DNA from 2 places in the Priestia sp. P1_B12_1 genome. Region 1 is predicted to be linked to the other one. Evidence: a T-box and tRNA genes for the amino acid it is inferred to sense, from the RefSeq annotation. Region 1 holds a T-box; the other holds one or more tRNA genes.

Region 1 (6,236 bases):
ACGTTCAGTTCCTTATAAGAAACAACCCCTGTCATAACAAGGCATACTGCTACATAAATAATCGTGCAGATCACGAGTGAACTAATAATTCCAATGGGCAAATTACGCTGCGGATTCTTTACTTCTTCTGCTGATGTAGATAAGGCATCAAAACCTAAGAAAGCAAAAAATACGGCCGCACCTCCTGTCACAACACCTTCAATTCCATAAGGCATAAAAGGTGTCCAATTAGACGGTTTTACATAAAAAGCTCCTACAATAATAAAAAGAAGGATAATAAACAATTTAACAAGCACCATAAAGTTGTTCACTTTTTTACTTTCTTTTGTTCCTCTTGAAAGCAGCCATGTAATAAGAAGCGTAATACAAATAGCAGGAAGGTTTACTAGACCTCCATTTGCAGGGATTGTAATCAATTCTTTTGGCAGTGAAAAACCAAATCCTTCTAAAAAGTTGTTAAAATAAGAAGACCAGCCGTTTGCTACTGCTGACATTGTTAACAAGTAGACCGAAAGCAACGTCCAGCCCATTAAGTGTGCTACCACTTCGCCGATGGTTGCATATGTATAGGTGTAAACGCTACCAGATACAGGTATAGTTGAAGCAAATTCTGCATAGCATAGCGCTGCAAAACCGCATACAATAGAAGCCAATATAAAAGAAAAAATAACGGCTGGTCCAGCATCGTTAGCAGCTACTAAGCCTGTTAATACCAAAACCCCCGTTCCGATTACGGCTCCAATACCAAGAAGAGTCAAATCGAATGCTCCTAATGTTTTGACTAGAGATTTGTTTTGACTTTGTTCTAATAATTGCTCGATTGACTTCTTTTTAAATAGTTTTCCCATTGCACTCTCTCCTCTCTGTTGCCACTCATCCATTAAAAACTTGAAAATACCTTCTTTTCCCATTGGGCTGCGCGTTTTCACTTCAGATACAGAAGTAATTATATAGAAATAATTACTAACTTGTCTATTAGTATACTAATATCATTATGTATATTTCAAGAGTTTTTGTAAGCGATTTCTTAACATCGTTCTATTTTGGATTTATAAACTAAATAAAGAGATTATCATTGTGCGTACGTATAATAAGTTTGAATAAAAATAATATTCTAAAAGATTGTTTTATATGTTTTTAAATAACTTTTTTACTAACTATCTTCAGATATAAATTCCTGACATAGAGATTATTTACAGAACGATGAATGTTTTATCTTACCGGGTGTTATAATGATGAAAACTGAGGTGTATGAAGGGCGGAGAAAGATGATTAACTTACTTATTGGCTGTATTTTACTAGCATTAGGAGTATACTTTATGTTTAAATTTCTTTTTTACTCTCCTTCTAAAAAGAAGCGAGAGCAGCAAAACATGAACAAACCATCAGGTGAGGCTTCAGCTTCATCCCGTACAAACGATTCGAATGGAATAAGATAAATTTTTTTATAAAATACCGGCGTTTGTCTAAGGCAAAAGTTATACTGCTGATATATATTATCTTATACCCTTCTAGTTCAATATTCCCTTCATTTTGGTGTGAGACAAAATGAAGGGAATCACTATCCGACTTAAAAAATCGGATTTTTCTATTTAGTAAGGTAAATAGCTTCAATACACTCTGTTTGAATTCTTTTCTTTATTCAAGTGTACAGCTGCCTCTTCCACACTTACTGTTCCTATATTTTTCTTCCCGTGCTTTCGCATAGCAAGCGATTCATTTTCCACTTCTTTATCTCCTATCACAGCCATATAAGGAACTTTTAGCATTTCTACTTCTCGAATTTTCAGCCCTATTTTTTCAATGCGATCATCTACTTCAACACGATACCCTTTTAACTCCAGCTCGTGTTTCACTTTATATGCATATTCCACGTGCGGCGGTGCAATAGGCAAAAGCTTAAATTGAACAGGAGCCAGCCAAAGAGGAAATTGACCTTCGTAATGTTCAATCAAGATGGCCATAAATCGTTCAACGGAACCGTATATAGCGCGGTGAATCATTACGGGACGATGCGGTTTATTGTCTTCTCCGATATACATACAGTCAAACTTCTCCGGCATTAAGAAATCAAGCTGAACTGTTCCGCACTGCCAGCTGCGACCTAAGGAATCTAAAATATGAAAATCGATTTTCGGCCCATAAAAAGCTCCGTCTCCTTCATTTACCTGATAGTCTAAGCCTTTTTCACTTAACACAGATTGAAGCGCCTTTTCTGCTTGGTTCCATGTTTCAATATCTCCCATGAATTTTTCAGGTCGTGTGGATAGCTCCACTTTGTAATCGAAGCCAAAATGTGAGTAAAAGTCATGGATAAACGCTAGAATGCGGCTAATTTCAGCTTGGATCTGACTGAGCTTTACGAATAAATGAGCGTCGTCCTGTGTGAATGAACGGACTCTTAGCAAGCCGTTTAAAGACCCAGAAAGCTCGTGACGATGAACTAATCCAAGCTCTGCGTATCGAATCGGAAGTTCTCGGTAGCTTCTTCGCTTGCTGTTAAACAATAAAATGGCTCCCGGACAATTCATCGGTTTAATCGCATAGTTTTGTTTGTCAACATTTGAAAAATACATATTCTCATGATAGTGCTCCCAGTGCCCTGATTGTTCCCAGAGCTCCTGTTTCATCATGATGGGTGTTTTTATTTCTTGATAGCCTGCTTTATAATGCTTTTGTTTCCAGTAATTTTCTAACTCATTTCGAACAATCATTCCGTTAGGTAAGAAAAACGGCATACCAGGAGCTTCTTCCATTGACATAAACAGCTCCAGTTCTTGACCTAACTTTTGATGATTTCGCTTTTCTGCTTCCATTTGTTTTGACATGTTCATTCCTCCAATATGTTTTTATTCAACAAAAAAAACCGCATTCATCCCTAGTAAAGGGACGAATGCGGCCGTGGTACCACCCTAATTCCGTAAAATACTTATACGTATTTTACGCTTAAAAAGATAACGGTTTTACCGGGTGCGGTTTCAGTGTATACACATTCCCCGCCGCAGCTCCAAGGTGGTAAATTCATTTCGTTTTCTAAGGGTTCTCAGCCAGTGACCCTACTCTCTGTAAAGAAAATCCAAAAATGATTCATGTCCTTTTCATTGCTTGTATATTCATTTTTTCTACATAAAAAGCCGCACTCATCCCTAGTGAAGGGACGAATGCGGCCGTGGTACCACCCTAATTCCGTAAAATACCCATACGTATTTTACGCTTAAAAAGATAACGGTTTTACCGATTGCAGTTTCAGTTATGCACGTTCCCTGCAATAGCTCTAAGGTGGTAAATTAGATGATTTCTTAAGGGTTCTCAGCCAGTGGCCCTATTCTCTGCGAAGAAAACAGCATCTAATTCGTGTCCTTTTCATTGCCAAATACTGTTTATTAGTTGTTAAAAGCGATTATAGTGTATAAATTTAACAAAAGTCAAGAAGTAATTTTTATTTTTCAAATGGTATAGAATTACTTTATGCTTGAATTTTTGAAAAGTTACTTAAGAATACACGGACTGAAAAAGTTTTTTATTATACTATTAACGACTACATTCCATTCTTATTTTTACCTCTATTTTCACAGCAATAAAGGCGAAAAAGAAAGATGCTATAAGTCCTTATTTGTTTTATCTAAGCAGAATTAATGAAGTGAAACCAATACTACCCCAAACCAGAACAAGTAACCTAACACAAGTATCATCAAGTTTTTAATTTATATACTAAAATATTAAATACACCTTTTTCTGCTCACACAAATATTTAACTTGAATCCATAGAAACTATTTTTTATCTATCTTTAGACAAAAGCTCATCATGCATGCTTCCACTTTGCGGAAAAATCCGTTTTTTCCTGACTTGTTCTTTAAGAATAACGTCAAGCTGCCGCTGAATTTTCCTTGTTTCATTTGTCGAAAAATACGGGTGAGCCAGATTTACTGTTTCTAACGGATCCTTGGTCAAATTGTACATTTCAATTTGATCAGGAACACGGGTTGTTTTAAGGGTAGTAAAACTTACAGGGTAATCTTCATATTGCTCTCCGTGAATGAATTCATCTTTTTCGTCAGCTGCTGACCAAAATTGCGGATTATCATGATAGCGAGCGTATTTCCAAATTTCCTTTCCTGCCGCTGACGAAAACTCGACAATGACCGCTTGAATGTGATTAGGCTGAACAACTGACGGGTAGCTTTCTCCTAAAAAATTTGTTTGGTGAAGTCCTTTTGTCGGGTCATCATCCGTCATGAAGAAAATCGGTGTTTGCTCTTGCTCAAGAGACGATTCTCCTCGAAGTATATCTGACAGGTCTCGCCCAACAAATGGATGTACTTCCGTATGACTTTTTTGTAATTGCTTTTGAACAGCGGAAGCATCGATATTAGCTAAACTAAGCATTGTCGGGATCAAGTCAAGGTGACTAGTCAGTGTGTCTGTATGTTGATAACTAGGAAACAAACGCTTGTTATGAATGAGAAGCGGAACGTGAATAGATTCTTCATACATGTTGTACCATTTTTGATGTAATCCCCCGTGAGCTCCAAGCAAATCACCGTGATCAGACGTAAAAATAATAATTGTATTTTCATAGAACGAAGATTGTTCCATGGTCCGAAGAACTTTTAAAATTTGTGTATCAACATTTTTTTGCAGCTGATAATACAAGCGCCGGTAGAAGCTAGAATTTGGGGTTGGCTGCAGCGCTTTTGGATAGATGTATTTATAGCTGCTTTGAGCGCTAGGCTTTGTTTGTAAAGATTCTCTAATGGTAGGCGGCGGATCGATGTTCGGAATCGTCTCATCAATAGAAAACTGAAACATAGGAAGGTGTTTGGTAATCGCTCCAAACAGCGCAATGTCATGCGGGTTCACAAACGAAGCTACCATGAGCCAAGGCTGCTCAGTCGCTTGATGTTCTAATCGTTGAAAAAGCTCTATGATTTCCTCTGCATATATTTCGTCTCGTCCGCTCACTCCAACGGCCGCAGATGAACCAGAATTGTGCGGGTTTCTCCCTTCCGGTTCTGGACCAATCCACCCTGAAAAACCAAACTTTTCAAGCTTATTAGCGCGTTGATAGAGGCATTCTTTTTCCGGATCCGGTATTCCTGTTTGCATCTGGTAGCTGGAAAAAACATTATGTGTTCCTGGAATTAAGATGTTCTCATCGGAAATGTGCCATTTTCCTTTATAAAAGGTTTGATACCCAGCCTGCTTAAAATAATCTCCCATCGTCGGGACGGTATTAGGCTGCAGCCAAAACATATCAGGATCTTGTGACTTCTTTGCGATACCTTGCGTTTGCGTAACTCCATGCAAGGAAGGATACTGCCCTGTAAACAATGTAGCTCGACTTGGTGAACAAGCTGTAGAGCCGACGTAGTGACGGGTAAATTCCATTCCATGCTGTTTTAAAAATTCATGTGCTTTTAAATGTTTTTTTCGCCACTTTTTTAGTTCTTTACTTTCATATAAGGGTGGAAACCGCTCCTCGTCCACGATAATCAACAAAAAATTAGGCTGTTTCTGCATGTTTACTCCTCCGCATGTTTATCAAATTTTCTGTATTGATAAACTATGTAAAAAGCACTTTTTTTAGAAGAACGGAGTACGGTTCATATCTTTTTATACCCAAACAAAAAAAGACTTGGAGGATTTCTCTAAGTCTTTCATAACTCGTTTCAATACGATATTCCTTATTTCTTGTAAGCTTTTAGCTGCTGATTTCGTTTATAGGTGCCAATGATACTAGGTATACCTACAATTATACTTATCATAAAACTCCACATCATGTAGCGCCAATCCCCTGTAAAAAGCGCTACTCCCATAAAAAAACGAGCTGACCAGCAAGAGCTAACCATGAAGCTATCCAAGCAAACATCATATTCTCTTTCACGTTATCACCTCATATTTTTAATTACAAATAACTTTTTATATTTTACCATAAAATTCTAATTTTAAAGGTTGTTCTACTGTTTATTTTATGTACATAACTAAAAAAGCTAATAGCAGCGCGCAGCTAGCCATTAGCTTTTTTATTATTTTGCAAATACATGATTTCCTATTTTAATTGTTTCTTGTTTTTGGCGCAGCCATTGATCTCCCGTTTTATCAGGATTAAAGAAGAATAATGAACCTTTTCCTTGACCTTGGAAGTTAATTGCTTCTTCTACAGCTTTTTTTGAATCTTTGTCTGCAGGTTTATTAATTTGACCGTTGCTGACCGGACTATACTGACCTTTTTGAT
Region 2 (6,236 bases), on a different contig from region 1:
ACTCGCTCTGCCCACGCTTTATTAATGCGAGAAGATGCTAAGTTTGGGTGCGCTAAAATAACCAGTGTTTTCATTTTGATACTCTCCTTCTAATGTCTGTGCTTGCTTTTTTCTTTTCTATTTTTTACGCTTGCCTCTCACGGCTTGCTCAGTCATTCTTTCCTTTTCCTTCAGGAAATCCGAGTTAGTTTACACTTATAAACTACCAGTATTATCATTTTGCTTCAACAAAATTGACTTTGCTTTTATCACCTTTAATTTTTTTATGTACCCAAAACGGCAGATAAAGGACAAGAAAGCTAAGAATCATAATTCCCTCAATCCATACTAAATACCAAGGATGAGGTCCAAGAACATCCAGCAAGGAAGCGTGCTCTGGCTTTTTCATCATGTATAAATAATTCGCCCCGAGTAAACGATTCATGACATAGATAAAACCTCCGTACAGATTAACAACTACTACGCTTACCCATAAAGAACGAAACGTTGGCTCATATTTGCAGACAGCAATTAGCATACAGCAAGCAAGTACCACACCGCCATGCGATACATAAAACTGCACATAGCGAAACTGGGCATACGCATAGCCGCCAAGGTCTGGGGTAATCATCGCTTGAACAGAGCTGCTGATTCCGGCGAAGTACACAAAATAAAAAAGAAACCTGCTTTTGGTTATCAGCATAACAGCAGCCAGCAGCACGACTATATCACTGAGCTGAAGAGGCAAGGAAGTTTCAGTAGACCACTGATGACATCCGATTTCCCAAGCCTGGTAGGCTGTTTCTGAAGCAATTAGAATAAGTGAAAGCAAAATAAACACAAACCTCTTTTTTCGCAGCTGCTTTCGACACAAAAAAATAAATGCTCCTATGATCACGATAATAGCTAAAGTTACAAGATGTTCAACTGAAAAAAGCTGAAAGGAATGTTGTACAGGATGACACGTAAAAAATGAATTCATAAAAGCGCCTCCCTTCCATCAGAAAACAAATTCGGTACCTTTAGCTTGTTCATAAGACCTCGTTTTCATTAATGCTTCTCTCGCATTAAAAAGAGATTGAGACATAACAAAATCACGCCAATCTAAAGACGGACGAATGGAGTAAATAATCGAGTATAGATCCCTTCTTGCAGGGAAATCAACTGCTAGAAACAACTAAACTAAAAAGATCCGAACGATTCATCATTCGGATCTTCTTTCAACTAACATACTGTTGTTCTAGCTCTGTTTCTTCGTTTTTACTCTTTAATTAATCCTTTTTTCACTAAGAATTGATGAGCAACTTCTTCAGCCGTTTTTCCTTTTGCATTTACTTGATAGTTCATTTCACGCATTTCGTCATCACTGATTTTACCGCCCAGTTGATTTAAGATTTTTTTCAGTTCAGGATGCTCTTTTAGCGTATCTTCACGAAGCACAGGCGCTCCTTGATACGGAGGGAAGAACTGCTGATCGTCTTTTAAGACTTTCAAACCAAACTGTTTGATTTCAGGATCTGTTGCGTAAGCATCCAGCATATTAATATCGCCTTTTTCTACAGCGCGATAGCGAAGCTTCGGCTCCATCGTTTTAATATTCGGGAAGGTAAGACCATATTCTTTTTGAATGCCTACATAGCCGTCTTCACGATCTTTAAACTCAAGCGTAAACCCTGCTTTTACTTTATCTGTTGCATTTGCCAAATCTGAAACAGTCGTTAGATTGTTTTCTTTGGCAAATTCTTTTGTCACGGTCAATGTGTACGTATTATTAAACTTCATTGGATCTAAATAGACAAGGCCGAATTTCTTTTGAAATCCTTCTTTTGCCTGGTTGTACACCCCTGTTTCATCTTTGCTGTCCGGCTGTTCCTTTAGATGCGTCACAATGGCTGTACCCGTATATTCAGGGTACAAATCAATTTCCTTGTTACGCAGAGCCTCAAATACAAATACCGTTTTCCCAAGCGACGAACGAAGATTTACTTTCATATCGGTTTGATCTTCAATTAATTCTTTGTACATATTAATTAAAATATCTTGTTCTGCACCAATTTTCCCTCCGATAACAAGGTCTGGTTTTGTTGCGCTCATCGCTGCAAACGGAGAAACAAGAATGAGTATTAATACGATGATCATAATAAACGAGCGTTTTTTGGACCCTTTTTTAGCTGAGTGTTCAATCGTTCGCAGAATTCCATCAAAAATAAGCGCTAATAATGCTGCTGGAATGGCTCCTAATAAAATCAAACTATTATCGCTTCGGTCAATACCAAGCAAAATTAAGCTTCCGAGTCCGCCCGCTCCAATAAGAGCCACGATTGTCGCTGTACCAATAATGAGTACCATCGCTGTGCGAATTCCGGCCATAATGACAGGAAGCGCTAGAGGAAGTTCTACTTTGATTAATCGTCTCCACGAGTTCATCCCCATGGCTTTGGATGCTTCAATTAAAGATGGGTCCACTTCTTTAATTCCGGTATATGTATTTCGTACAATAGGAAGAAGCGAATATAAAAACAGTGCAATAACCGCGGGAAAGGTTCCAATTCCGACAAGAGGAATCAGTAATCCTAATAAAGCGAGTGAAGGAATGGTTTGCAGTACGGCTGTTACGCCAATGATCGGTTCAGCAATGCGGTCATGCCTCGTTAAGTACAGTCCGAGCGGCACTGAAATTAATACGGCGATAACAAGAGCCAGTACTGAAATTTGAATGTGTTCAAGAAGAGCTTGAAACAGTGCATCTCCTCGTTGATCTAATAATGTGCTTAGTGCATTCATTACAGCGTTCCTCCTTCTTTCGTTTTATCAGAAAGAAACGCTAATAGAGTTTTGCGCGTTACAACGCCAATACGTTTGCTCCCTTTTTTCACGGCTATTGCTTCATGGTCGTAAAGGGCGTCCATTGCCTGCTGAACAGTAGCCGTTGAAGCTAACTCTTCAGTAGGTTCTACGTCTGGCTGTTCACTTTCTTTGACAAACATATCCAATGTCTCAAATAAAGTATTTCCTTGATTCCCAATAAATGTTTTTACAAATTCATTTTTAGGCTTTTGAATGAATTCCTCCGGGGTTCCAACTTGAACAATTTCCCCATCTTTCATTAGGCAGATACGATCTCCAAGCGTCATCGCTTCGCTCATATCGTGCGTAACAAACACAAATGTTTTTTTGATTTTTTCTTTTAAGCTAATAACATCTTGCTGAAGCTGTTCGCGGCTTAACGGATCGAGGGCACTAAAGGGTTCGTCCATTAAAATAACGGGGGGATCAGCTGCGAGGGCACGTGCTACACCTACACGTTGCTGCTGGCCACCTGAGAGCTCAGACGGCTTTCGGTTTCGATACTGCTTTGGGTCTAGTCCTACCAAGGTAAGCAGTTCATCAATACGCGTTTTGATTTTGTTTTTCTTCCAATGCTTCATCTCGGGTACAATGGCTATATTTTCAGCAATGGTCATATGAGGAAAAAGAGCAATCTGCTGCAGGACATAGCCAATGTTCCAGCGCAGCTCATGTATGTTGTGGTCCGATACGAGCTTATCTTTTATGTATAGTTCTCCTTCGGTAATATCATGAAGACGGTTAATCATTTTTAAGGTGGTTGTTTTCCCACACCCACTCGGACCAATTAAAACGAAAAACTCTCCTTCTTTAATTTCTAGATTAATATTTTTCACGGCGGTCGTACCGTCTGGATATTGCTTTGACACATTCTTAAACGTAATCAAATTATCGTTCACACTCCCTGTTGAAATTTAACCCCTAATTTCGTGTACCCAATACTTAGAGGCAATAAACATTCTTTTAAGAATATTTCTAAATATGATGCATAAGACATAGGGGAAAAGATACACATAGTTTCTCACAGCTTCCTAATAAGGCTATCAAACTGTTAAAGTTTTCACAAGGCGGGAAAGAATAATTCGGAGAATAATTTTGAAGCCGACACAAATAAAAAAACCTTCTTTCAACAAGAAAGAAGGTTTTTTAGTATGCTAGCGACAGGGATCGAACCTGCGACCTCTTGCTTACCATGCAAGTGCTCTACCTACTGAGCTACACCAGCGTCTTGGAAAATTATATCACGTTTAAATTCATTTAGGAAGCGCTTTTTTAATTTTTTTATTGGTATATTCTCTAATTTGCGTCTTCTGAAATTCGCATTTTCTACAAAGTTCCATATTTTATGTTAGAACTCCTTACATAAATTGTGTGAATTTTCTTTTTTTATATTACCCTTAGTAAAAGAGCTTACAAAAGAAAGGAAGAAAATAGATGGAACAGCAACCAACCATGACCAAATCAAAAACGGCAACTCCCTACCCAAGAGACTGCACGTTCAGCCTGGAAGATTGGACGACGCTCGCCAAGTATTGGTATCCCGTCGCACGCTGCAGTGATGTAACAGAGAAACCAACGTCCGTAAAACTGCTAGATGTAAATCTAGTTCTATACCGTACCACACACAAAGTAGTAGCGGCTCGTGATTTATGCGTTCACCGAGGCACCCCGCTTAGCATGGGCTGGGTGGAAGATGATGAAATTGTCTGTCCTTACCACGGCTTCCGCTATGCAACGGACGGCGCATGCACGTCGATTCCAGCTCACCCTGATGCCAACATTTCTCCCCGCCTGTGTATGGCCGTCTATCCAGTTATTGAACGATTTGGATTAGTGTGGACTTCCCTGACAGGAGAACAAGATAACCTGCCTTACTTCGATGCGTGGGAGGACCCTGATTTTCAGCAAATTGTTTGTCCGAGCTTTGATATCATGGGTTCGGCCGGTCGTCAAATGGAAGGCTTTTTAGACGTAGCTCATTTTGCCTGGGTTCACACGGACACATTTGGTGATCGAACCAACGCCTTTGTGCCTAAATATAAAGTAAGCGATACAGATTATGGGCTTCATGTAGAATATACGAGCACCGTGAGTAATTATTCCAAAGAACAGCAGCATTTAAATCCACCTGATTTTAAATGGCTTCGCGTCTTTGATGTTTATCCGCCGTTTACAGCTACGCTAAAAGTATACTTCCCAGAAGGCACAGAGCTGTGGATTATGAATGCAGTCTCTCCTATTTCAGCCCGCGAAACACGTTTATTCGCACCAATCGCTCGAAACTTTGACAAAGATTCTCCCGTTGAAGGTGTGTATGACTTTAACCTTCGCGTCTTTGACGAAGACCGCGAAATGGTTGAAAACCAAAAGCCTGAAGACTTGCCTTTAGATCTGCAGATGGAAGCGCATATTATGGCTGATCAAACGTCCATCGGCTACCGGAAATTATTAAAGAAAATGGGCTTAAGCTTTAGATATACAAGCTAAAGAAATCCCCGCTGTCTCAGCGGGGATTTTTTTATTTAGCAAACTGCTCGCGTCCTGCTTTTTCCTTTATCACTTCATCTTCACTTGCCGGCGTGGCGCGTTTCATAAACAATGAAAGAATTAAGGCAACCACCACTAGTACTACTGAGACGGCAAACGCATCGTTAATCCCTTGTACCATTGCCTGCATCCCAATCTGTTCTTTCATTTGAGCTGCCCCGGCTGCGGTTGCATTCGCTGCTCCTGCTCCGCTCATTGCATCTTGAGCGAGCTCTTTTGCATGCGTAGCTGTACGGTTTGACATCACCGTTACTAAAAGAGCCGAACCAATAGCTCCCGATACTTGTTGAAGCGTGTTATTCATCGCAGTACCATGCGGATTAAAGCGCTGCGGCAGCTGATTTAATCCGTTTGTCATAACCGGCATCATCACCATAGACATTCCGAACATGCGAAGCGTGTAAAGCGTAATGAGCGTTGTATACGTCGTATCAAGCTCTAAGTTACTGAAGAAATACGTCGTAACGGCTGTAATCGTTAGACCCGTTACAGCCAGTGCACGTGCTCCAAATTTATCAAATAATTTTCCGGTAATCGGTGACATCACACCCATTAATAGCGCACCCGGAAGCATTAGTAATCCTGAATGAAGCGGAGAAATGCCTCGTACCGTTTGAACATAAATTGGCATTAGCAGCATGGCTGAGAATAATGCCATTGTGATCACCATTGAAATCGTTGATGATAAAGCAAACATTGGATATTTAAAAATGCGGAATTCAAGCATAGGTGTTTTAAGCTTGAACTGACGCGTAATAAATAAAATCAGCGCCACAGCTCCTATGATAATGGTGCCGTATACTTCCACAGAATCCCAGCCTTTATCTCCTGCTGAGCTAAATCCGTATAGAAGTCCCCCAAAT

The links. The T-box of region 1 lies ahead of thrS (threonine--tRNA ligase). A T-box ahead of a tRNA ligase gene usually reads a tRNA of that ligase, here a tRNA-Thr.
Region 2: it has a tRNA-Thr gene. The T-box ahead of thrS (threonine--tRNA ligase) is inferred to sense a tRNA for this amino acid. The anticodon was not compared.

Annotation. Positions count from the first base shown of each region.
Region 1 is NZ_JBFTZR010000003.1:104,439-110,674, forward strand. Features, by position in the region: gene AC1D0Y_RS11535 (amino acid permease) at 1-848, opposite strand, end outside; gene AC1D0Y_RS11540 (hypothetical protein) at 1,233-1,439, shown strand; gene thrS (threonine--tRNA ligase) at 1,611-2,828, opposite strand; T-box leader at 2,883-3,111, opposite strand; T-box leader at 3,151-3,376, opposite strand; gene AC1D0Y_RS11550 (sulfatase family protein) at 3,779-5,521, opposite strand; gene AC1D0Y_RS11555 (cell wall hydrolase) at 6,028-6,236, opposite strand, start outside.
Region 2 is NZ_JBFTZR010000001.1:131,975-138,210, forward strand. Features, by position in the region: gene AC1D0Y_RS00750 (NAD(P)H-dependent oxidoreductase) at 1-74, opposite strand, end outside; gene AC1D0Y_RS00755 (YwaF family protein) at 215-961, opposite strand; gene AC1D0Y_RS00760 (ABC transporter permease/substrate-binding protein) at 1,240-2,763, opposite strand; gene AC1D0Y_RS00765 (ABC transporter ATP-binding protein) at 2,763-3,713, opposite strand; tRNA gene AC1D0Y_RS00770 (tRNA-Thr) at 3,979-4,051, opposite strand; gene AC1D0Y_RS00775 (aromatic ring-hydroxylating oxygenase subunit alpha) at 4,261-5,313, shown strand; gene AC1D0Y_RS00780 (DHA2 family efflux MFS transporter permease subunit) at 5,345-6,236, opposite strand, start outside.